4 regions of the Pseudomonas sp. Seg1 genome follow, and region 1 is predicted to be linked to each of the others. Evidence: predicted binding sites of a transcription regulator. Region 1 holds the regulator's gene; each other region holds the start of a gene.
What was found. The regulator FliA, encoded in region 1, starts transcription of late flagellar genes. The targets are predictions, from matches to a motif close to CTAAAGTTTNNNNNNNNNNNGCCGNTAA.

Region 1 (6,071 bases):
GTCGCCTTCCTGTTCGGCGGCCAGCACCACGCGACCACCACGGGCCTTGCCCGACGCTTCGCGTTCTTCCGGCGACTCGATACCGTGGTCGACGGCGTTGCGCACCAAGTGGACCAGCGGGTCGGCCAGAGCCTCGACAAGGTTTTTGTCGAGGTCGGTTTCTTCACCCACCAGCTCCAGATTGATCTCTTTCTTCAGCTGACGCGCGAGGTCGCGAACCAGACGCGGGAAGCGCCCGAAGACCTTCTTGATCGGCTGCATCCGGGTCTTCATCACCGCGGTCTGCAAGTCAGCCGTGACCACGTCGAGGTTCGACACGGCCTTTTGCATGGCTTCGTCGCCGCTGTTGAGACCCAGGCGCACCAGGCGGTTACGCACCAGTACCAGCTCGCCGACCATGTTCATGATTTCGTCGAGACGTGCGGTGTCGACCCGCACGGTGGTCTCGGCTTCGCTCGCCGGTTTTTCCGGTGGCGGTGCAGCGGCAGCACGGGCCGGAGCCGGTGCAGCAGCGGCAGCCGGTTTTGGCGCTTCGGCTTTCGGTTCAGGCTTGGCGGCAGGCTTCGGCGCAGCAGCAGCGGCCGGTGCTTTCGCAGGCGGCGTGGCGACTGTCGAAGCGGAGCCGGCAGCAGCGGCGCCGACTTCAGTGAACTTGCCTTTACCGTGCAATTCGTCGAGCAGCGATTCGAATTCGTGATCGCTGATCAGATCGCTACCGGCAGCGGCGGCCGCCGGTGCGGCAGGCGCAGGGGCCGAGGCAATCGCCGACTCCAGCGCTTCGACGGCGAAGTTGCCTTTGCCGTGCAACTGATCGAGCAGTGCTTCGAATTCGTCGTCGGTGATGTCCGAGCTGTCGCCTGCTGCCGGCGCTGCAGGTTTGGCCGCCGCCGGCGCGACTGCGTCAGCTGCAAATTGACCTTTACCGTGCAACTGATCGAGCAGTGATTCGAACTCGGCGTCAGTGATTTCATCGCTGGCTGCCTCTTCGGCAGTTTGCGCAGGCGCAGCCGCCGCCGGGGCTTCGGCTTCGGCCTTGACGGCGTTCAGCGAGTCCAGCAGCTGTTCAAATTCGTTATCGGTGATGTCGCCCGAATCGCCTTCGACGACCAGTTCTTCGATCATCTCGGCCACTGGCGAAGCCGGGGCTTGATCCGCCGATTGCGGCTCGGCCAGACGCGCCAGCGCTGCCAGCAGTTCCGGCGTGGCGGCGGTGATCGGTGCACGCTCGCGGACTTCGCTGAACATGCTGTTCACCGCGTCCAGTGCTTCGAGGACAACGTCCATCAGTTCTGCATCAACGCGACGCTCACCCTTACGCAGGATGTCGAACACGTTTTCGGCGATGTGACAGCACTCCACCAGCTCGTTGAGCTGAAGGAAGCCGGCGCCCCCTTTTACAGTGTGGAAACCGCGAAAAATTGCGTTGAGCAAATCTGCGTCATCCGGACGGCTTTCCAGCTCGACCAGTTGCTCGGACAGTTGCTCAAGAATCTCGCCGGCCTCAACCAGGAAATCCTGAAGGATCTCTTCATCGGCGCCGAAGCTCATTAATGGGGTGCTCCTACAGGTCTAAAAACCCAAAAAACCTAAAATTCCAAAACTCTAGAATCCGAGGCTGGATAACAAATCGTCCACATCGTCCTGACCGGACACAACGTCTTCTCGTTTATCGGCATGAATCTGCGGACCTTCACCCTGCGAGAGATGTTTTTGTGGATCTTTTTCTGCAAGCATCGCTGCACGGTCATGTTCGATGCCCGCAAAGCGGTCGACCTGACTGGCCATGAGCACAAGTTTGAGCAAATTGCTTTCGACTTCGGTGACCAGTTGGGTCACACGCTTGATCACTTGACCGGTAAGGTCCTGGTAATCCTGAGCCAGCAGGATGTCGTTCAGATTGCTCGACACCGCACGGTTGTCCGTGCTGCTGCGTGACAGAAAACCGTCGACCCGGCGCGCCAGTTCGCGGAACTCTTCAGCTCCGACTTCACGACGCATGAAACGCCCCCAGTCGGTACTCAAGGCCTGGGCTTCTTCAGCCAGACCATTGACCACCGGCGTGGCGCTTTCCACCAGATCCATGGTGCGGTTGGCCGCGGCTTCTGTCAGCTTGACCACATAGCCCAGGCGTTCGGTGGCGTCGGTGATTTGCGACACTTCCTCAGCCTGCGGCATGTGCGGATCGATCTGGAAGTTGACGATCGCACTGTGCAGTTCACGTGTGAGCTTGCCGACTTCCTGATACAGGCCACGGTCACGGGTCTGATTGAGCTCATGGATCAGTTGCACAGCGTCGCCGAACCTGCCTTTTTCAAGGCTCTCGACCAGTTCGACCGCGTGTTTTTTCAGGGTCGACTCGAAATCGCCCTGTGAAGATTCGTTATGCTCCATAGCTCCCCCGCGCGTCATCAGCCGATGCGTTCGAAAATCTTCTCGATTTTGTCTTTCAACGCCTGAGCCGTGAAAGGTTTGACCACGTAGCCGTTCACACCGGCCTGAGCGGCCTCGATGATTTGCTCGCGCTTGGCTTCAGCGGTCACCATCAGCACGGGCAGATGCTTGAGTTTTTCATCGGCACGCACGTGGCGCAGCAGGTCGATACCGGTCATGCCCGGCATGTTCCAGTCTGTTACCAGAAAGTCGATGCTGCCGCTGTTGAGCACCGGAATGGCGGTAGTGCCATCGTCGGCCTCGACGGTGTTGGTGAACCCAAGATCGCGCAGCAGGTTCTTGATGATCCGCCGCATCGTTGAGAAGTCATCAACGATGAGGATTTTCATGTCTTTGTTCAATTCGACCTCCAAGCAGTCTTAAACGCGCCCAGCACCTGGGCGCGCCACTTCAATCAATCGGCGCAGCACTCGAAGACTGTCTGGAGCACAACAGAGCAAGACCGGTGCCGTTCATCACTGCACCAGCCTCGTTCGCAGTGTCCCCACACTGCCTTCAGCGCGCTCGCCACTCCCCCAAACGCCCCCGCAAACGGGCCGCGCACTGGCTGTGTAACTGGCTGACCCGCGATTCACTGACGCCAAGGACTTCACCGATCTCCTTGAGGTTCAGCTCTTCGTCGTAGTACAGCGCCAACACCAGTCGCTCACGCTCCGGCAAATTGGCAATCGCGTCCGCCAGCGCCGCCTGGAAGCGTTCATCTTCCAGATCGCGTGACGGCTCAAGATGAGCACTGGCGCCATCCTCGTGCAGCCCTTCGTGTTCGCCGTCCTGCAAGAGGTCGTCGAAACTGAACAAGCGACTGCCCAGGGTGTCATTCAAAATCCCGTAGTAATCGTCGAGACTCAATTGGAGTTCGGCCGCAACCTCGTGATCTTTAGCATCACGGCCGGTTTTAGCTTCAATTGCCCGAATTGCGTCGCTGACCATACGGGTGTTGCGGTGAACCGAGCGTGGCGCCCAGTCCCCTTTGCGCACTTCGTCGAGCATCGCGCCGCGGATTCGAATGCCCGCGTACGTTTCGAAACTGGCGCCTTTACTGGCGTCGTATTTGGTCGAGACTTCGAGCAGGCCAATCATCCCGGCCTGAATCAGATCCTCGACCTGCACACTCGCCGGCAATCGCGCCAGCAGGTGGTAGGCGATGCGTTTGACCAGTGGCGCGTAACGCTCGATCAACTCGTACTGCGCGTCACGTGCCGACTTCTTGTAGTAGTTCATACCGCTGGCGGTCATAACACAGGCCCTGCCGTTTGCTGCACGAGGCGCTCGACGAAAAACTCAAGGTGGCCGCGCGGGTTGGCAGGCAGTGGCCAGGTATCGACCTTCTGCGCGATCGCCTTGAACGCCAGCGCGCACTTGGAACGCGGGAAAGCTTCATAGACCGCTCGCTGCTTCTGCACTGCCTTGCGCACGCTTTCGTCGTAGGGCACGGCGCCGACGTATTGTAGGGCCACATCAAGGAAGCGATCCGTGACCTTGGTCAACTTGGCGAACAGGTTGCGACCTTCTTGCGGGCTCTGCGCCATGTTGGCGAGGACGCGGAAGCGGTTCATGCCGTAATCGCGGTTGAGCAGTTTGATCAGTGCGTAGGCATCAGTGATCGAGGTCGGCTCGTCGCAAACCACCAGCAACACTTCCTGGGCTGCGCGAACAAAACTGACTACCGAGTCACCAATACCCGCAGCGGTGTCGATCACCAGTACATCGAGATTGTCGCCGATGTCACTGAAGGCCTGAATCAGACCGGCATGTTGCGCCGGGCTCAGGTGAACCATGCTTTGGGTGCCGGACGCGGCCGGCACGATGCGGATCCCGCCGGGACCCTGCAACAGCACGTCGCGCAATTCGCAGCGGCCTTCGATCACGTCGGCCAGGGTACGTTTGGGCGTCAGGCCCAGCAGAACGTCGACGTTCGCCAGCCCCAGATCGGCGTCCAGCAGCATGACCCGACGGCCAAGCTCTGCCAGCGCCAGAGACAAGTTCACTGACACGTTAGTCTTGCCGACGCCACCTTTGCCGCCGGTCACCGCGATCACCTGTACGGGATGCATGCTGCCCATGTTATTTCTTTACCTTGTCTTGCATAGACGGAGGCCACATTACTGGCTGCGCGTTCACAACCGGAACAATGCATGGCAGACCATCGATGTAGGTACAAAAACTGTTCATGATTACCTCAGCCAACCTGCTTGGTCGGGCTGTGATAGATATCAGCGAACATGTCGGCCATGGCTTCTTCGCTGGGTTCTTCCTGCATTTGCACGCTGACGGCGCGGCTGACCAGTTGATGACGCCGCGGCAGATGCAGATCATCCGGAATCCGTGGGCCATCGGTCAGGTACGCGACCGGCAATTCATGACTGATCGCCAGGCTCAACACTTCGCCAAGGCTGGCCGTTTCATCCAGTTTAGTCAGGATGCAGCCGGCGAGCCCGCAACGCTTGTAACTGTGATAAGCGGCGGTTAGAACCTGTTTCTGGCTGGTGGTTGCCAGCACGAGATAATTTTTTGCACGGATGCCACGCCCGGCCAGGCTTTCGAGCTGCATGCGCAGGGCTGGGTCGCTGGCTTGCAGGCCGGCGGTATCGATCAGCACCACGCGTTTGCGTAGCAGTGGATCCAGCGCCTGCACCAGCGACTGGCCCGGATCGACGTGGGTCACCGGCACATTGAGGATGCGACCGAGGGTCTTCAGTTGTTCCTGAGCGCCGATACGGAAACTGTCCATGCTCACCAGCGCCACATTCTGCGCGCCGTACTTGAGCACATAACGGGCCGCCAGTTTGGCCAGCGTGGTGGTCTTGCCCATGCCGGCGGGGCCGACCATGGCAATCACACCGCCCTCTTCCAGCGGCTCGACTTCCGGTACGGCAATCATCCGCGCCAGGTGCGCGAGCAACATGCGCCAAGCCTGACGAGGTTCTTCAATATCGGTGATCATCGCCAGCAGGTCGCGCGACAGCGGGCCGGACAGGCCGATCCGCTGCAGACGGCGATACAGGTTGGCTTGCGCCGGACGGCTGCCTTGCAGCTGATTCCAGGCGAGCGTGCCGAGCTGGACTTCCATCAGCTCGCGCAGGCTGTTCAATTCAAAACGCATCGAATCCAGCGCACGCGGATCCACGCCGCCGGAGGACTGCGCAGGCGCCGGGGCCGGACGCGCCGGGGCGGCGTAAGTCGGCTCGCTCAGCGGCTCAGCGGCAGTCAGCGGCAGGCCAGCGGTCAACGGCAGCCCGGCGAAAATCTGGCGATTGCTATTGCCATCGGCTTCGCCACGCAGGCTCAGTTCGGCCTGGGCGGTGACGATGCGCGACTGGGTCTTGCGCAGCTCGTCTTCGAGTTCCATGTTCGGAACCCGAGGCGCCAGCGCCGACAATTTGTAATCCAGTGCCGCCGTCAACTCGACACCGCCGGCAATGCGGCGATTGCCAATGATGGCGGCATCAGCGCCCAGCTCATCACGAACCAGCTTCATGGCCTGACGCATATCGGCGGCAAAGAAACGCTTAACTTGCATAAACCACTACCTCAGCCGTTGGGCCCTACTGTCGCAACGATGGTCACTTGCTTGTTGTCCGGTATTTCCTGGTAGGCCAGCACGTGTAGCCCTGGGACCG
Region 2 (6,071 bases), 3.1 Mb from region 1:
GCTCGCGTTCGGAAGGGTTTGTCTATGAGGAGGCGGGGCAGACCCGCCGCGTACCGATGGCCGGCAGTGTGACGGTCAACAGCACCGATGCTTATGAGTCGGCGTGTCTGGGCGGCTTCGGGATTGTGCAGGTGCCCAATACCGGCCTGCACTCATATCTGCAAACCGGTGAGTTGGTGGCGGTGCTGCCGCAGTTCAATGCGCCGGCGATGGGGGTTTCATTGTTGTATGCGCGGCAACGGCATTTGCCGCTGCGGGTGCGGGTGTTCATGGATTGGCTGGGCGATGTGATTCGCTCCGCTCTCTGACCAACACCCGGAACACTGTGGGAGCGGGCTTGCCCGCGATGGCGCCGGCACATTCAGCATTGATTTAGCTGATACACCGCAATTGCGGGCAAGCCCGCTCCCACAGGGATTTTCCTTGTTCAGAAAATCTGAGTGAACAGCCAATACAGGCTGCCGGACAGCAGGATGGCGGCGGGAAGCGTCAGCACCCAGGCCATCAGCAAATTGCGGATGGTCTTCATCTGCAAGCCGCCGCCATTGGCGACCATGGTCCCGGCCACGCCCGAGGACAACACATGGGTGGTCGACACCGGCAAGCCGAACATATCGGCGGCGCCAATGGTCAGCATCGCCACGGTTTCCGCCGATGCGCCCTGGGCGTAAGTCAGGTGGGTCTTGCCGATTTTTTCACCCACCGTCACCACAATCCGCTTCCAGCCAACCATGGTGCCCAGCCCCAGCGCGATGGCCACGGCGATCTTCACCCACAGCGGAATAAACCGCGTGGCGTTGTCGATCTGCTGCTTGAACAGTTGCAGCTTGCTGCTGGTGTCAGCGTCGAAGTTGCCGACCTTGTTCTTGTCCATCAGGCGAATGCTTTCGCTGGCCAGGTACATGTCGTTGCGCACGTTGCCCATGGCCTCAGCCGGAACTTTCGCCAGCGAGCCGTAGCCTTTGACTTCTTCGCCGATGTGCCCGGTGAGGGCGGCGAGGGCGGGGATCAGCTGCGGCGTGGCTTCCTTGCTGCGCACGTAATCGGAGAGCACTGCGCGGGGATCGGCCGGTGTCGGCAGCGGCGCACTGTTCACCAGCGCTTGCTGGGTGACTTGCGCGACGGCGGCGAACTGCAACGATTGCTCTTCTGGCATGGTGCGGTTCAATGCGTAGGCCATCGGCAAGGTGCCGACCAGAATCAGCATGATCAGGCCCATGCCTTTTTGGCCGTCATTGGAGCCGTGGGCGAAAGACACGCCGGTGCAGGTGAGGATCAGCAAACCGCGAATCCACCACGGCGGTGGGGTGTTGCCTTCCGGTGCCTTGTACAGCGAACGGTTCTTCACGAAGGCGCGCAGCGCCAGCAGCAACAGCGCCGCGCAACCGAAACCCACCAGTGGCGACAGCAGCAACGCGTAACCGATCTTGGTTGCCTGCGCCCAGTCGACACCGCTGGTGCCGTCGCGTCCGTGCATCAAGGCATTGGCCACGCCGACGCCGATGATCGAGCCGATCAAGGTGTGCGAAGACGAGGCCGGCAAGCCCAGCCACCAGGTGCCGAGGTTCCACAGAATCGCGGCGATCAGCAGGGCGAAAATCATTGCGAAACCGGCCGACGAACCCACCTGCAGAATCAACTCCACCGGCAGCAAAGCGATAATGCCGAACGCCACCGCGCCGCTTGAGAGCAGCACCCCGAGAAAGTTGAAGAACCCCGACCAGACCACGGCCACATTCGGCGGCAACGAGTGGGTGTAAATCACCGTGGCGACGGCGTTGGCGGTGTCGTGGAAACCGTTGACGAACTCGAAGCCCAGCGCAATCAACAGCGCCACGCCGAGCAGCAGGAATGGCGTCCAGGTGGTGACCACCGTGCCGAGTTCGTGCATGTCGTGCATCAGGCTGTAGGCGGTGAACAGCATCCCCATCGCCAGCACGGCGAAAAAGATCACGTAGGTAAACGGGCCGGTTTTCTTGTCCAGAGCCGGCCTGCCGCTGGGGGCGGACGCCTGGCGGGTGGTCAGGGAGGGAGTAGCCATGAGCGGACAATCCTGAGCGAGGGAAGGAATGTCGCCCATGATCGTTGCTAAATATTACAGAGAGACTGCGTCAGGTCAGTGTTTGGATGAATAGCCCTGCCGTCGGTCTACTGCTCGTTCCCACGCTCTGCGTGGGAACGCCGCCCGGGACGCTCCGCGTCCCTGTGACGCAGAGCGTCACTTGATGCATTCCCACGCAGAGCGTGGGAACGAGCGTGTGGAGACGTCAGTAATCGCCGCGTTTACGAAACGCCCAACGCCCGGCAATCACCGTAAACGTCGCCACCAGCGCCACCAATATCCAGAACCCCTCCGGATCCTGCGACAACGGCACGCCGCCGACATTCATCCCGAAAAAAACCGGCAATGATGTTGATCGGCAGCGCCAGCACCGTCACCACGGTCAGGGTGAACAGCGTGCGGTTGCTCTGTTCGTTGAGGTTGGCGGCGATCTCTTCCTGGAGCAGTTTGATCCGCTCGCCGAGCGCGGTGAGGTCGTTGATGATCAGTGCGAACTCCTCGGTGGATTTGCGCAGCTCCTTGACGTCCTCCTTCTGCAACCACGGCGGCGGACGATTGAGCAGGCGCAGTAAGGAACCCGGCTCCAGCGCCAGCAGCCGCTGCAAGCGCACCAGCACCCGGCGGTTGGCGCCGAGTTCGGCGCGGTTGGTCGACAGCCGCGAGGAGAGCAATTCATCCTCGACCTGATCGACGCTCAGGCTGGTCTTGCGCACGATCTGCGTCAGCACTTCGCCCTGATCGCGCAGCAAGTGCACGAGCAGTTCCGACGGCGAACGAAAGCGCTCGCCGGCCTTCACCGACGAGCGCAGTTTGTCCACCGAGTGCAACGGTTGCAGGCGCGCGCTGACAATCAACTTGCTGCGCACGCAGACCCACAGCGTCGAGACGTCCGAGGAAACCATACTGCTGAGGTTGAACACCACGTCGTTGACCACCGCCAGCAACGCCGAATCGACATGCTCGATGCGCGTCGAACGCGAGCCTTCGTGCAGCGCCTCGAAAAATTCTTCGGGCAGTTGCAGATGACTTTTCATCCAGCGCTCACAGGCAGCGTGCGCCAGGTTCAGGTGCAGCCAGAGGAATTCACCGCTGTCGCTGTCGTCCTGCAAACAACGCAGAGCCGTCGCCGAATCGACTTCGCGGCCACGCTCACCGGGCAGGAAACGGAAACCGTAGAGCAAGCCAAACAGGTCAGGATCGCGATGGCTGGTATCGAGGCTGTGGTTCATGAAGGCTCGCTGCGAAGAGGGCGCGTCGATCGCGGGAATGGCAGGTTCACTGAGCCGGATCATCGCAAGCGCACATGACACTTGTGTGACTGAAAAATGACGTCAGATCAATGTCTTACCGGCGGTCGGATTTTCTTCAAGAAGCGCTCTGGCACGCCGATCACGCTTAGGTTACGTTGCGCGCGCTTGGCCATCAGCCAAGGCTCGCCGACATGGATGTCCGGCAAAATCCCACGCCTCACCGGGCGTGCCTCATCCCTGTCCTGAGTATCTTGCGATGCTGCAAAAATCCCTGAGAGCGCAAATTCTCGCCCTGCTGAGCGGCAGCCTGCTGGCGATGCTGTTGATCGCGCTGGCCTGTTTCCATTTCCTGTCCAACGGCGTGCAGAGCTACAGTCAGTTGATCGCTGGCCCGTTGCACACCTCGCAACTTATCGACGAGGCCAACCTGCAATTCAAGGTGCAGGTACAGGAATGGAAAAACGTGCTGCTGCGCGGCAAGCAACCGGCAGACCTGGCCAAGTATTGGGGCCAGTTCGAGGATCGTCAGCGCGATGTGCAGAACATCCTTGGTGAACTGGCCAGCCAGAAGGGCATCGAGCCGAGCCTGAAAAACCGCATCGAGCGTTTGCGCGAAGAGCATCGCCAGCTAGGCAGCGCCTACCAGAAGGGCCGCGATGCCTACGTCGCTGCCGGTGGCGATCCAACGGCGGGCGACACCGCCGTCAAAGGCGTCGACCGTGCGGCCAGCGATCAGATGAGCGAACTGGTCAGCGAACTGCGCAAACAGGGCACCGAACAGTCGGTGCAGATCAGTGCCGAGGCCGATCGCACCGTATGGCTCGGGCTGTTGGTAATGCTTGCTTCGGGCCTGCTGATTGGCCTGCTGAGCCTGTGGCTGGTCAACCGTAATCTGGTTGAGCCGATCCGCAAACTGATTGACTACGTCACTCAACTGAGCCGCGGCAAACTCGCCGAACGCGTGGTCAGCGACCGTCAGGATGAACTCGGCAACCTCGCCGCAGCCGCCAACACCCTGCGCGATTTCCTCGCCGACACCTTCGCCCGTTTGCAGCGCAGCGCCAGTGATCTGGACAGCGCCAGCGGCGAGTTGAATGCGATCGCCACGACCATGGCCGGCGGCACCAACGAGCAGTTCAACCGCACCGATCAAGTGGCCACGGCGATGAACGAAATGTCTGCCACCGCTCAGGAAGTGGCGCGTCACGCCGCCGATGCAGCGCGGGCCGCCGACGATGCCGACCAGTCCGCCCAGCAGGGTGAAAAGGTCATGCAGAGCACCATCCACAGCATCACCCAGATGCGCGGCGAAATCGCCAACACCGCCACGGTGATCCGTCGTCTGGAAGCGGACAGCGGGCGCATCGGCAAGGTGCTGGAAGTGATTCGCGGCATTGCCGAGCAGACCAATCTGCTGGCGCTCAACGCGGCGATTGAAGCGGCGCGGGCGGGTGAGGCCGGGCGTGGTTTTGCCGTGGTCGCTGACGAAGTGCGCAATCTGGCGCAGCGTACGGCAGAGTCGATCATCGAGATCAATCAGATCATCCAGAGCGTGCAGACCGGCGCGGTGGACGCGGCCCAAGCCATCGACAGCGGCCAGACCCGCAGCGACGAAAGTGTCGAGCAAGTGACTCAGGCGGGCGCGATGCTTGAGCGCATCACCCATGCCGTGGAGGCGATTCGCGACATGAACCGCCAGATCGCGACGGCGGCAGAAGAACAGACGTCGGTGGCCGAAGATATTTCTCGCAACCTGACCGAAATCACCTCGATCGCCAGCACCAACCTCGACAATGTCCAGCGCACCGAAAGCGCCAGCCAGAACCTGCATGGTCTGTCCGGGCAACTGAACGAAGTCACCGCGCGCTTGAGCGCCTGACGCGATTGAATGTGTACCGGTTCGGATACCGAGTCGGTACACAGTCGATCTCAAGTTGAGCTGACCACCGACGATGACCGGTTATTCATAACCGGCATTGGAGCCTTCCCATGGTCAGCATCACCTCCGTTTCGATCACTCAACCCGTCGCTACCTCGGCCAGCAAAGCCGCAGTCAGCGACACCAGTGAAGAAAACTCCACCAGCGCAGTCGCCAGCACTGGCGCCGCCAGCGATGCACCGAAAGCGGCGGGCGGCGCAGCGCCTTCTGGCGATAGCAGTTCCAGCAGCAGCGATGAATCGGACACGGTGAAAGAACTGCGCAAGCAGATTGCCGAACTGCAGAAGCAATTGCAGGAACAGCAGCAAGCGTTGCAAGCGTTGCAAGCGGCGCAGGCGAAGCAGGAAAGCGCGGATGCCAAGGCGACTGAAGTGGCGGCGGCTCAGGCGCAAATCACTGCCACTTCCGCCTCCCTGTCCACCGCAACAGCCTCATTGTTGCAGGCGTTGCAGGATACCGATTCAAGCACCTCGGGTTCGCTGGTCAGCACTTCGGCGTAAACCCTGCAGGAGCTGCGGCACGCTCGTTTCACTCGACAGCTCCTACAGAATCTGGATCGGCCATAAATCCTACGGCAGGCAGAAAAACCTGTAGGAGTGAGCCTGCTCGCGATGACGGTGGGTCAGCAACGGTGATGTCGACTGATCCACCGCCATCGCGAGCAGGCTCACTCCTACAAGGGATTTGTGCGGGCATGAAAAAGCCGCACGATCGATGGATCGTGCGGCTTTGGATGGGCGTTGAATCAGGTGTCTTGCTTGTTGCTCAGCACCTTGCCGGTGGTGGCGTCGAAGTCGACGTCGAACTCTTTGCCATCAGC
Region 3 (6,071 bases), 3.3 Mb from region 1:
ATTGGCTGGCGACGCCGGTGGCCTGGCGGACTTCTTTATAGCTGCAGCAACCTTCATAGATCGCTTCGCGGATCTGTCCGTCGGTGACGCCAGTGCAGAGACAAACATACATAAGTGAGAACCGTCGCTGGTTGTGACTCAATTGCGATGGATCTTAATGTTAACGAGAATGATTGTCAAAGTGCTTTCGGAACGCTTTGCGCAGGATTTGCGCGTGACTGACGAGCGGTAATGACTGGCCATCTGCCTGGCCCCGTAAATGCAGCGCCGTTATCCGCCTGCTTTAAAAAACCGTTAAGGACAGGCCAAAAACGCAGTGTATGATGGTCGGCCCTTGCGAAGGGGGTTCGTGTCACAGGGCTGTCGCCTGAGGGTGGCAGGCTGGCCCGGACCCTGAACTTCAAGTTTTTACACCAGGAGATATCAATGAGCGTACTCGTAGGCAAACAAGCCCCTGACTTCACCGTCCCGGCCGTACTCGGCAATGGCGAGATCGTTGACAGCTTCACTCTGTCCTCGGCCATCAAAGGCAAATACGGCCTGGTGTTCTTCTACCCACTGGACTTCACCTTCGTCTGCCCGTCCGAGCTGATCGCTCTGGACAACCGCATGGCTGACTTCAAGGCTCGCAACGTTGAAGTGATCGCCGTGTCGATCGACTCGCACTTCACCCACAACGCCTGGCGCAACACCCCAGTGAACAATGGCGGCATCGGCCAGGTGAAATACACCATGGCTGCCGACATGAAACACGACATCGCCAAGGCCTACGACGTTGAGTCCGAAGGCGGCGTGGCTTTCCGTGGCGCATTCCTGATCGACGACAAGGGTGTTGTCCGCTCGCAGATCATCAACGACCTGCCGCTGGGCCGTAACATGGAAGAGCTGATCCGTCTGGTCGACGCTCTGCAATTCCACGAAGAGCACGGCGAAGTCTGCCCTGCCAACTGGAAAAAAGGCGACAAAGGCATGAACGCTTCGCCAGAAGGCGTTGCTGCATACCTGACCGAGAACGCTGCTGCCCTGTAAGGCGCAACGTCGAGGTACAAAAAAACCGGCCCACGTGGCCGGTTTTTTTTATGTGGAGAATTATTTGAAACAGCCTATCGGCATCATTTGTTTCAAATGCGCGAGAAAAATACTGGATGACTGAACAGTGGTTGGATAGGGTTGTGCTCGAGCGATAACAGGTCGCCTCACTTCAGTAAGGACGGTGCAATGGATTGCATGATGCAGAAGGGGATTCAAATGCCGAGTAGCCTGGACGTTGCGGATTATTTCCTCTGCCTGGAAGGGCATGAGGGGGAGATCTCCAATCTTAAAATTCAAAAAATGGTTTATTACGCTCAAGGATTCAGTCTGGCCGTCCATGGCGAGGCTCTCTTCCCTGAAAAGCTGGAAGCGTGGATGCACGGGCCAGTGGTTCCGGATCTGTATCGAAGATTCAGCCAATTTGGATCGAGTGCCATTCCTCCTCCAAGTGATTTCAATCCAGATGTCTTCAGTGCCAAACAACAAAGTTTGCTCAACGAAGTGTTCGACGTTTATGGCCAATTCTCGGCGTGGAAACTACGTCAGCTGACACATGAAGAAGCCCCTTGGCGTAGAAACTTCAAGGAAGGGGAGTTCAGCCGAGAAATTCCCGCCTGTGAGATGCAGGAGTATTTCCGAGAGCATTTGGTGAACTGAAAAATGGCCAGGTTCAAACGCAGGGAACGCGATGCGGCGGCTGCAGTAACGGCAAGGACGTCCACCATCGAAATGGATTCATCGGAAGCACGACCTCCGGTTTTCTCATTTGAATATTTGCAGAATGGATGGTGCATTCAAGATTGCGAGGCCGTCGAACGCTCGAAAATGCTTGAGCGTCTGAGGATTCTGGGAAAAATGCCTTGGAGAGAACTGCGCAAGGAGCATAGGCATCGATATGGCTGTGAAACGATTGAGAGAAACAGCTTGAAAGTCGGGATACCTGATTTTTTAACAGGTGATGTCAGATTGTTGGTGTTTCGGGCTTTCGAGCGTGTAGCGATGGTTGGCTACAAAAACCATCGGGTTTTCTACGTCATGTGGATTGATCGAGAATTTAAGCTCTATAAGCATTAAACGAAAAACCGGCCCACGTGGCCGGTTTTTTCATGTGCAGGATTTACCCGACGAGGATCAGTCGTCGAAGTCTTCCCAGCCGCCCATCTGTTTCCAGCGGTTGACGATGCCACAGAACAGCTCAGCGGTTTTCTCGGTGTCGTAACGCGCGGAGTGCGCCTCACGGCCGTCGAAATCGATGTCGGCGGCCTGGCAGGCTTTTGCCAGTACGGTTTGACCGTACGCCAGACCGGCCAGCGTCGCGGTGTCGAAGCTGGAAAACGGGTGGAACGGATTGCGCTTCATGTCCAGTCGCGCAACGGCGGCGTTCAGGAAGCCCAGATCGAAGCTGCTGTTGTGGCCGACCAGAATCGCCCGTTTGCAGCCGTTGGCCTTCAGCGCCTTGCGAATGCCGCGGAAGATGTCGGTCAGTGCCGTCTCTTCGCTGACGGCCATGCGCAGCGGATGATCGAGCTTGATCCCGGTGAACTCCAGCGCTGCCGCTTCGATGTTGGCGCCTTCAAACGGCTCAACGCGGAAGAAGTAGGTGTGATCCGGGTAGACAAAACCCTTTTCATCCATGGCGATGGTGGTCGCGGCAATCTCCAGTAACGCATCGGTGGCAGAATTGAAGCCACCGGTTTCTACGTCGACGACAACCGGCAGGTAGCCACGAAAGCGTGCTGCCATCGGGTGACGGGAACCGCCACCGCCACTTTGACCGTCCAGTTCGTCGTCGAAATGGTCTTCACTCACGCGTGTTCCTCCAGCAGGCGCCAGCGCAGTTTTTCACCGGCGCGCAGCGGGATAACGGTCAGCTCGCCAAATGGCAGGCTGGTTGGGGCGGTCCATTCTTCACGAACCAGGGTGATGCGATCGGTATTCGCCGGCAGGCCATAGAAGCGCGGACCGTTGAGGCTGGCGAACGCTTCGAGCTTGTCCAGCGCATTACGCTGTTCGAAAGCTTCGGCGTACATCTCGATGGCGGCGTACGCGGTGTAGCAGCCGGCGCAGCCGCAGGCGGCTTCCTTGGCGTGCTGGGCGTGCGGCGCCGAGTCGGTACCGAGGAAGAACTTCGCGCTGCCGCTGGTGGCGGCGTCGAGCAGAGCTTCCTGATGCGTATTGCGCTTGAGGATCGGCAGGCAATAGAAGTGCGGCCGAATCCCGCCAACCAGCATGTGGTTGCGGTTATAGAGCAGGTGATGTGCGGTGATGGTCGCGCCGACGTTGGCCGAGGCCTCGTTGACGAACTGCACGGCATCGCCGGTGGTGATGTGTTCGAACACCACTTTCAGGGTCGGGAAACGCTCGACCACACGACGCATGTGCTCGTCGATGAAGATCTTTTCGCGGTCGAAGACATCGACATCGCCACGGGTCACTTCGCCGTGGATCAGCAGGGGCATGCCGACTTCGGCCATGGCTTCCAGCGCCGGGAAAATCTTGTCGATGCTGGTCACCCCGGAATCGGAGTTGGTGGTCGCACCGGCCGGGTACAGCTTGGCGGCGTGTACGAAACCGCTGGCCTTGGCTTCACGAATTTCTTCGGGCTGGGTGCGGTCGGTGAGGTACAGCACCATCAGCGGCTCAAAGCGACTGCCGGCCGGGCGGGCAGCGAGAATCCGCTGGCGATAGCCGTCGGCTTCAGCGGCGTTGCGCACTGGCGGGACCAGGTTGGGCATGATGATGGCGCGGCCAAAGGTGCGCGCAACATCGGCAACGGTATTGGTCAACACGGCACCATCGCGAAGATGAATGTGCCAGTCGTCGGGACGCAGCAGGGTCAGGCGGTCGGACATGAGGGGATTCCAGGCGGGTCAAACTGAGGCGAATGCTACCGGAAAAGACTCTTGCAGGCACTCGCTATCAAGTTTTGCGGGATGCTTCCGATATCCCGTAGGTATGCCGTAAACATAGTGTGAATCGGTCTTTGTGTTTCAGAAGCCAATGGAGCCTCCCGTGCGCCAGCGTTATTTAGCCTTGCTCAGTGTGTTTGCCAGCCTTCCCGCGATGGCGCTCACCTACCAGACTCGCCTGGAGAACATTGAGTGGACGGTCGCCGGCGACAAGTTCGAGTGCCGCCTGAGCCAGCCGATCACCGATTTCGGTTCGGGTGAATTCGTGCGCAAGGCTGGCGAACAGGCGATCTTTCGTCTGAATGCCTACAACGCCATGCTCGGCGGCGGTTCGGCGACTTTGCTGGCAGCCGCCGCGCCTTGGCAGCCGGGGCGCGGTGACATCAATCTGGGCAGCGTCAGGCTCGGCAGTGGCAATGTCTTGTTCAGCAGCTCGCAGTCCCAGGCCGGTGGCCTGATCAGCGGTCTGCTGGACGGTCGTAGCCCGGTCGTGCGTCGTGCTTCGGGCGATGGCCGCGTGTCGGAAGTGCGTTTGTTGCCGGTGAAATTCAGTAAGGCGTTTAACGACTATCAAACCTGTGTGGCGAAATTGCTGCCGCAGAATTTCGACCAGATCAAGCAGTCGCAGATCGGCTTCCCCGGCGAGGGCGTTGACCTGGACGCTGCCGCCAAGGCCAAGCTGCAAGTGATGCTCGAATTCATGAAGGCTGATCCGACGGTCAATCACATTGAGCTCGATGGGCATTCCGACAACAGCGGCAATCGCTTGACCAACCGTGAACTGTCGCGCCGTCGGGCGCTGGCGGTGGTCGACTTCTTCAAGGCCAACGGCATTCAGGAATCGCAGATCACCGTGCGTTTCCATGGCGAGCAATATCCCATTGTGCCGAACACCAATGCGGCCAATCGGGCGAAGAATCGTCGGGTTAACGTAAAACTCGCGCGCGTGGCTCCAGTCACGGCCCCGGCACCACAAGCGAGCACTCCAGCCAACACTGCGGCGACTTCCTGACCCGCCGGTCATCGTCGCGCTCTCGACAGATTCTGTCGCTTTGTCGTCTTAAGCTGTCGCGCCTCTGTAAATTATCGCGTTTGAGCGGTAGACTCCTCGGCTTTCCGTAGAACCCCGTGGAGTGATGGCATGGCGGACGTAAACAAGGTCGTTCTGGCGTATTCCGGCGGCCTGGACACTTCGGTGATCCTCAAGTGGCTGCAGGATACTTATAACTGTGAAGTGGTGACCTTCACCGCTGATCTCGGTCAAGGCGAAGAGGTCGAGCCGGCCCGCGCCAAGGCTCAGGCCATGGGCGTCAAAGAAATCTACATCGACGACCTGCGCGAAGAATTCGTGCGCGATTTCGTATTCCCGATGTTCCGCGCCAACACCGTTTACGAAGGCGAGTACCTGCTGGGTACCTCCATCGCACGTCCGCTGATCGCCAAACGTCTGATCGAAATCGCCAACGAAACCGGCGCTGACGCCATTTCCCATGGCGCCACCGGCAAGGGCAACGACCAGGTGCGTTTCGAACTGGGCGCCTACGCGCTCAAGCCAGGCGTGAAAGTAATTGCCCCTTGGCGTGAGTGGGACCTGCTGTCCCGCGAGAAGCTGATGGACTACGCCGAGAAGCACGCGATCCCGATCGAGCGTCATGGCAAGAAGAAGTCCCCGTACTCGATGGACGCCAACTTGCTGCACATCTCCTATGAAGGCGGCGTGCTGGAAGACACCTGGACCGAGCACGAAGAAGACATGTGGCGTTGGACCGTCTCCCCGGAGAACGCGCCTGACACCCCGCAATACCTGGAACTGACCTATCGTAACGGTGACATCGTTGCGCTGGACGGCGTCGAAATGACCCCGGCCACCGTACTGGCGACGCTGAACAAGATCGGCGGTGCTCACGGTATCGGCCGTCTCGACATCGTCGAGAACCGTTACGTCGGCATGAAGTCCCGTGGCTGCTACGAAACCCCGGGCGGCACCATCATGCTGCGCGCTCACCGCGCCATCGAATCGATCACCCTGGACCGCGAAGTCGCTCACCTCAAAGACGAGCTGATGCCGAAATACGCCAGCCTGATCTACACCGGCTACTGGTGGAGCCCTGAGCGTCTGATGCTGCAGCA
Region 4 (6,071 bases), 2.1 Mb from region 1:
ATGATCAATCTTGCGCACAACCTGCATCTGGAGGTGGTGGCGGAAGGGGTGGAAACGCCGGAGCAGCTCGAATTGCTGCGCGGGTTTGGTTGCGATCAGGTGCAGGGGTATCTGATCAGCAAGCCGCTGCCGTTGGCGGAGCTAGTGGCGTACCTGACCTTCGGATCGAGTCAGCACCCAGCACTGGAAGTCGTGAGCTAACTCCATAACTCAATTTGGAACAACATTGTGGCGAGGGGATTTATCCCCGATCGGCTGCGAAGCAGTCGCAAAACCTTGGCACTGGGAACATCTTATAAACCCCAGCTACCGGTGTTGGGGCGGCTTCGCCACCCATCGGGGATAAATCCCCTCGCCACAAAGGCTCACTCCTACAAGGGATCTCAGTCAGGCTGCGCGACCGTGTAGTGACTTGAGGATGCAGGTTCACGCCGAATCATCCGCTTCATCTTCCACTCAAACGCCAGCGTCAAACTCACCGCCGCACACGCCAGGCCCAGCGCCAGGCCCCACCACACCCCCGTCGGCCCCCAGTTCAGGTGGAACGCCATCCACCACGCCGCCGGCGCACCGATCAGCCAATAGCAACCGAGCCCGACCAAGAACGTGGTCTTGGCATCCTTGAGCCCACGGATGCAGCCCATGGCAATCGTCTGCGTGCCGTCGAACAACTCGAACCACGCCGCCACCGCCAGCAGGCTCACTGCCAGGCGAATCACTTCAGCAAACGCCGGATCATTGTGATCAAGGAACAACCCGACCAATTGATTCGGCAGCAGCCAGAACACCATGGCAAAACCCAGCATCACCACCGCACCGAAGACGATCCCGACCCGCCCGGACATCCGCGCAACGTTCAATTGTCCGGCGCCGTAATGCTGGCCGATGCGCATGGTGATCGCGTACGACATGCCCGCTGGCACCATGAACGCTACCGAAACGATCTGCAGGGCAATCTGGTGCGCACCCATTTGCGTACTGCCCATGGTGCCCATGCACAGCGCCGCGAAGGCGAACAAACCGACCTCCACTGCGTAGGTGCCTCCAATCGGCAGGCCGAGGCGCCACAACTCTTTCAAGTATTGGCGATTTGGCCGCGACAGGCCGGTACGCAATGGATAAGCGTCGTAGGCCGGATGCCGACGGATATGCCAGGCCAGCGCGAGCGCCATGCAGTTGGCGACAATCGCCGTGACCAGACCGATGCCCATCAGGCCCAGTTTCGGCAGGCCGAACATACCGGTGATCAATGCGTAATTGAGCAGGAAATTGGCCACCGTGCCGCCAAGGCTGATGACCATCACCGGGGTCGCCCGGCCAATTGCACTGGTGAAGCCGCGCAGGGCCATGAAGCTCAAATAGCCCGGCAGGGCGAAGGGCAGGGCGATCAGGAATTGTCCGGCTGCGGTGACGTTGGTTTCGGTCTGGCCGAACAGCAGTAACAGCGGTTTCAGATTCCACAGCAGCAACCCGGCACCCAGCGCCATCAGCCACGCCAGCCACAATCCGGCCTGAGTCAGGCGTGCCGCGCCAATGATGTCGCCGGCGCCCTGACGGATCGCCACCAGGGTGCCGACCGCAGCGATCACGCCGATGCAGAAGATCGACACGAACGAATAGCTCGCCGCGCCCAGCCCGCCGCCGGCCAGGGCTTCGGGGCTGATGCGCGCCATCATCAGGGTGTCGGTCAGCACCATCAACATGTGCGCCAACTGTGAAGCGATCAACGGCCCCGATAGCCGCAGGATGGCCCAGAGTTCGGTACGCACAGGATGCTGCATGGTCATCACCACTCATCAATAGAGGGAACAAGGGACCGTCGATTCTCGGCGCTTGGAGGGGATTGCACAAAGGGATAAAAAGGATGGGTTGCATGATTAAAACTCATCCTGAGAAGATGCCGACAGATTGGCCGTATCCCGTAAACAGGAGCTTTGTGCATGTCCCGTCGACTTCCTCCGTTGTATGCCCTGCGCGCATTTGAAGCGGCGGCGCGGCATAGCTCGTTCACCCGCGCCGCCGAAGAGTTGTCGATCACTCAAAGTGCGGTCAGTCGGCATATTCGTACGCTTGAGGAACATTTCGCCTGCCGGCTGTTTCACCGCAGCGGGCGCAATCTGCAACTGACCGAATCGGCGCGGATGCTGTTGCCGGGCATCCGTGACGGGTTCACCGCTTTGGAGCGCGCTTGCAATACCTTGCGTGCCGAGGACGACATCCTGCGCATGAAAGCGCCGTCGACCCTGACCATGCGCTGGTTGCTGGCGCGGCTCAGTCGCTTCCGTCATTTGCAGCCGGGCAACGAAGTGCAATTGACCAGCGCGTGGATGGATGTGGATTCGGTGGACTTCAACAATGAGCCGTTCGATTGTGCGGTGCTTCTGAGCGACGGACATTTCCCGCCAGACTGGGAGGCCAGCCTGCTGTTTCCCGAGGAGCTGATTCCGGTCGGTGCGCCGAACCTGCTGAACGATCAGCCCTGGGACGTGGCGCGACTGGCCAGCGCCGAGTTGCTGCACCCGACACCGGATCGCCGCGACTGGCGCAGTTGGCTGGAGCACATGGGGCTGTCTGATCAGGTCTCGCTCAAGGGCGGGCAGGTGTTCGATACCCTGGAGTTGGGCATGATCGCGGCGGCTCGTGGGTACGGCGTGTCAATGGGCGATTTGCTGATGGTCGCCGAGGATGTGGCGCAGGGGCGCTTGAGTCTGCCGTGGCCGACCGCCGTCGCCAGCGGCCTGAATTATTACCTCGTGTGGCCAAAAACCCGTCCGGGAGGTGAACGTTTGCGCCGCCTCAGCGACTTCCTGCAAGGCGAAGTCCGCGCCATGGCGCTGCCGGCTGTAACACGCTTGAGCTGAAACGTTAGAGCCGCCACAATGCCGGCCTTGTGCCATAACCCTGCTGATCGCTCAAGTATTCGGTTCTACCGCCGAATACGTGCATGTGGAACCGTCGTGCCGGTCTCCACGATTCACCCCCATTAGAAAATTATCCGAGCTGCGATCAAGGAGGATCGGCAAGTTCGGCCAGGAGCTGTCCATGTCTCAACCTCGCGCTCGGATCGCCTCGCAGCTGGGCCTCGCGCTCGCCGTGATACTGGCGATTGTCATCAGCGGCAGTACGGTGTTCGCCCTGCGTTCGCTGGATACCGCCAACCTCGCCACCCGTGAAGAGCACCTGGCCAGTGAGGCGCGGCTGCTGGCCGACCAACTGAGCACCTTTCACGGCACGCTGCGTGAAAGCACCCAGCGTCTGAGCGGGTTGTTCGAGAAGCGCTTCAGCGCAGGTCTGAGCATTCACCCGAGTGAGCCGGTGACCGTTGCCGGCACCCAGACCCCGGGCCTGCACCTGGGCGGCGAAGTGCTGAACAACAACTTCAAGGAAGTTGACGAGTTCAAGCAGATGACGGCCGGCGTCGCCACGCTGTTCGTGCGTAGCGGCGAAGACTTCGTGCGGGTCAGCACCTCGCTGACCAAACAGGATGGCACTCGCGCTATCGGCACCTTGCTCGATCACGCGCACCCGGCTTACGCGAAGTTGATGGCGGGGCAGGGTTATGTCGGCCGCGCCTTGTTGTTCGATCGCTCCTACATGACTCAATACACCCCGGTGCGCGATGGCAGCGGCAAGGTGATTGCGGTGCTGTTCGTCGGTTTCGACTACACCGACGCGCAGAACATTCAGTTCGACAATCTCAAGCGTTTCCGCATCGGCCAGAGCGGATCGCTGGCGTTGCTCGATGAGCAGAATAAATGGCTGGTGGCGCCGGCGGGTGTGCAGGCCCCGGAACAAGCCGTACCGGTGATCAAGGGCTTGGCTGCGAAACCGGGCAAGGGTGAGTTCTGGAGCGATACCTCGGAAGACTTCTACAGCATCGCCGTACCATTTGACGGCGGCCCGTGGTCGGTAGTGGCGAGCATGCCGAAAGCCGAGATTCGCGCGGTGACCTGGAGTGTCGGTACGCAATTGGCGATCGGCAGTCTGTTGGCGATGCTGTTGGCGGTGGGTTCGGTGGTGTGGCTGCTGCGCAGCAAACTCGCGCCGTTGAGCGATCTGGTACGGCAGGCCGAAGCTTTGGGCGCCGGTGATCTGAGCGTGCGTCTGAACGTGTCGAGCAATGATGAGATCGGTCAGCTGTCCCGCGCGTTCAACCAAATGAGCCAGGCACTGTCGACCATGGTCGAGCACATTCGTCGCTCTTCGGAAGAGGTCAACAGCCGTGCGCAGGCACTGTCCGGTTTGTCCGGCGGCGCCTACGAAGGCATGGAGCAACAGTCCGGTGAAATCACCAGCATGGCCGGCGCGGTGGAAGAGTTCAGTGCTACCTCGCTGAACATTGCCGACAACATGGGCGCCACCCAGCGCCTGGCGCAGGAAAACGCTCAGCAGACGCAGATCGGTCGTACCTCGATGGACGAGGCGTCTTCCTCTCTGGAGCAAATCGCCGGCGCGCTGAACACCACCGCCACCGTGATCAACACATTGGGTCAGCGTTCCCAGGAAATCGGCGGCATCGTCAGCGTGATCACCTCGATCGCCGAACAAACCAATCTGCTCGCGCTCAACGCCGCGATCGAAGCGGCCCGTGCCGGTGAGCAAGGTCGCGGCTTTGCGGTAGTGGCGGATGAAGTGCGTAATCTGGCATCGCGCACCCGTCAGGCGACCGATGAAATCTCCGGCATGATTCACAGTATCCAGCAGGAAACCGGCAACGCGATCAGCACCATGGAGCAGGGCAATCTGCTGATGCAGGAAGGCCTGTCGCGTAACGCCAATGTCGCGTCGGCGCTGGCGCGCATTGATGAACAGAGCCGTTCGGCGGGGCAGCAGTTTGCCGCAATCACCACGGCGACTCAGGAGCAGAGCAGTACCGCGACGTTGCTGAGCAGCAATTTGCAGAGCATTGCGCTGGCCAACAGTGAGCAGCGAGAAGTGGTTTCCAACCTGGCGGTCACCGCCAAGGAACTGGAGAAGCTGGCCGCCGATCTGCGCTCCGAGGTTGATCGTTTCCGCTGATACGGCGTGCCGGTTATTGGTACGCGGAGAGGTCTTCGCTGGAGTCGACCTCTCCCCACTCCCCTGAATAGGCAACGGCCTGGATCGCTACCCGACCGGCGTCGATGACGCGCTGCAGGGTATTAGTCATGTGCATCTTGTCGCACTGGCTTGAGGTTAACTCACCCCGTAGCCGCACGACTTCTGCCCAACCTGCGGGCGTGAAGCGCAGCAACCCCATGTACTGGCCTTCGACTTCCCCCACTGATTGCGGTTTGTTGCCGATTTCGGCCAGCGTGTTGTCGCTATTGAGCCGGAATGTTTCAGCATCCAGCAGTGGATCGCCAAAACGCTGGGTCCACAGTTCCAGCCAGTTGGGGTCGTAGGTGACGGCCAGCAACGCTTCGCTGGTCATCAACGACCTGACGGCGTCCGGGCTGTAAAAAATATCCGAATAACTGACGATGCACGGCTGGCCTTCAAGCCAGGCTTCGGCGCAGGCCAGTGATGACACCATGTTGGTGTCTGCCCAGCGAGGGTTATGAAATTCGGTCAGGCCGCGGTCGGCCAGTAATTCGCGTTTGTAGCCGGTGACCACCGCGATTTCACTGATACCCGCTGCACGCAACGACTCCAGTTGCCATTCGAGCAGCGGCTTGCCACGCAACTCCACCAGGCATTTGGGGCAATCATCCGTGAGGCTTTTCATGCGGCTGCCACGTCCGGCAGCCAGGATAATGGCTTTCACGACACATCGGTCCCTTGAGTTGTTTGAGTAGAATCGGTTTCGCCGAACAGCTGGCGAATGCGCTGAATATCGTGGGATGCAAAATCCGTCTCGCGCTCCGGGTGCCACATCCAGCCTTCCCAAGGGCGAGACAGGTGCCGGATCGCTTCGATTTCGCCGTCCTCACTGCGCGCCAGAACTTCAAAGTTCTGCGGACAACTGGCTAGAGACTGGCTGTGATAGCTGTTGACCTCGGCGACGATCTCCCCGGACAGGCGATGCCGGGTGCGCACGTGCCCGCTGACCGCTTTCAGTTCGCTACCTGCCCAATGCCCCAGCATCTGCA

Region 2: the regulator FliA is predicted to act here: its motif matches at 3,427-3,454, upstream of KI231_RS22335 (methyl-accepting chemotaxis protein).
Region 3: the regulator FliA is predicted to act here: its motif matches at 3,951-3,978, upstream of KI231_RS23365 (flagellar protein MotY).
Region 4: the regulator FliA is predicted to act here: its motif matches at 2,912-2,939, upstream of KI231_RS28635 (methyl-accepting chemotaxis protein).

What each region holds. Positions count from the first base shown of each region.
Region 1 covers NZ_AP021903.1:1,864,798-1,870,868, reverse strand. Annotated here, with positions in the region: gene KI231_RS08325 (chemotaxis protein CheA) at 1-1,548, opposite strand, end outside; gene KI231_RS08320 (protein phosphatase CheZ) at 1,603-2,391, opposite strand; gene KI231_RS08315 (chemotaxis response regulator CheY) at 2,409-2,780, opposite strand; gene fliA (RNA polymerase sigma factor FliA) at 2,947-3,687, opposite strand; gene fleN (flagellar synthesis regulator FleN) at 3,684-4,514, opposite strand; gene flhF (flagellar biosynthesis GTPase FlhF) at 4,631-5,971, opposite strand; gene flhA (flagellar biosynthesis protein FlhA) at 5,983-6,071, opposite strand, start outside.
Region 2 covers NZ_AP021903.1:4,968,503-4,974,573, reverse strand. Annotated here, with positions in the region: gene KI231_RS22350 (LysR family transcriptional regulator) at 1-308, shown strand, start outside; gene KI231_RS22345 (inorganic phosphate transporter) at 428-2,041, opposite strand; partial or broken gene KI231_RS22340 (transporter) at 2,268-3,291, opposite strand; gene KI231_RS22335 (methyl-accepting chemotaxis protein) at 3,569-5,191, shown strand; gene KI231_RS22330 (hypothetical protein) at 5,302-5,751, shown strand; gene KI231_RS22325 (PepSY domain-containing protein) at 5,997-6,071, opposite strand, start outside.
Region 3 covers NZ_AP021903.1:5,206,247-5,212,317, reverse strand. Annotated here, with positions in the region: gene KI231_RS23395 (bacterioferritin-associated ferredoxin) at 1-112, opposite strand, end outside; gene KI231_RS23390 (peroxiredoxin) at 427-1,029, shown strand; gene KI231_RS23385 (Panacea domain-containing protein) at 1,219-1,689, shown strand; gene KI231_RS23380 (hypothetical protein) at 1,693-2,106, shown strand; gene rnt (ribonuclease T) at 2,164-2,841, opposite strand; gene pyrC (dihydroorotase) at 2,838-3,884, opposite strand; gene KI231_RS23365 (flagellar protein MotY) at 4,045-4,953, shown strand; gene KI231_RS23360 (argininosuccinate synthase) at 5,083-6,071, shown strand, end outside.
Region 4 covers NZ_AP021903.1:6,344,538-6,350,608, reverse strand. Annotated here, with positions in the region: gene KI231_RS28650 (putative bifunctional diguanylate cyclase/phosphodiesterase) at 1-201, shown strand, start outside; gene KI231_RS28645 (NorM family multidrug efflux MATE transporter) at 384-1,781, opposite strand; gene KI231_RS28640 (LysR substrate-binding domain-containing protein) at 1,941-2,861, shown strand; gene KI231_RS28635 (methyl-accepting chemotaxis protein) at 3,043-5,019, shown strand; gene KI231_RS28630 (phosphocholine cytidylyltransferase family protein) at 5,033-5,746, opposite strand; gene KI231_RS28625 (gamma-glutamyl-gamma-aminobutyrate hydrolase family protein) at 5,743-6,071, opposite strand, start outside.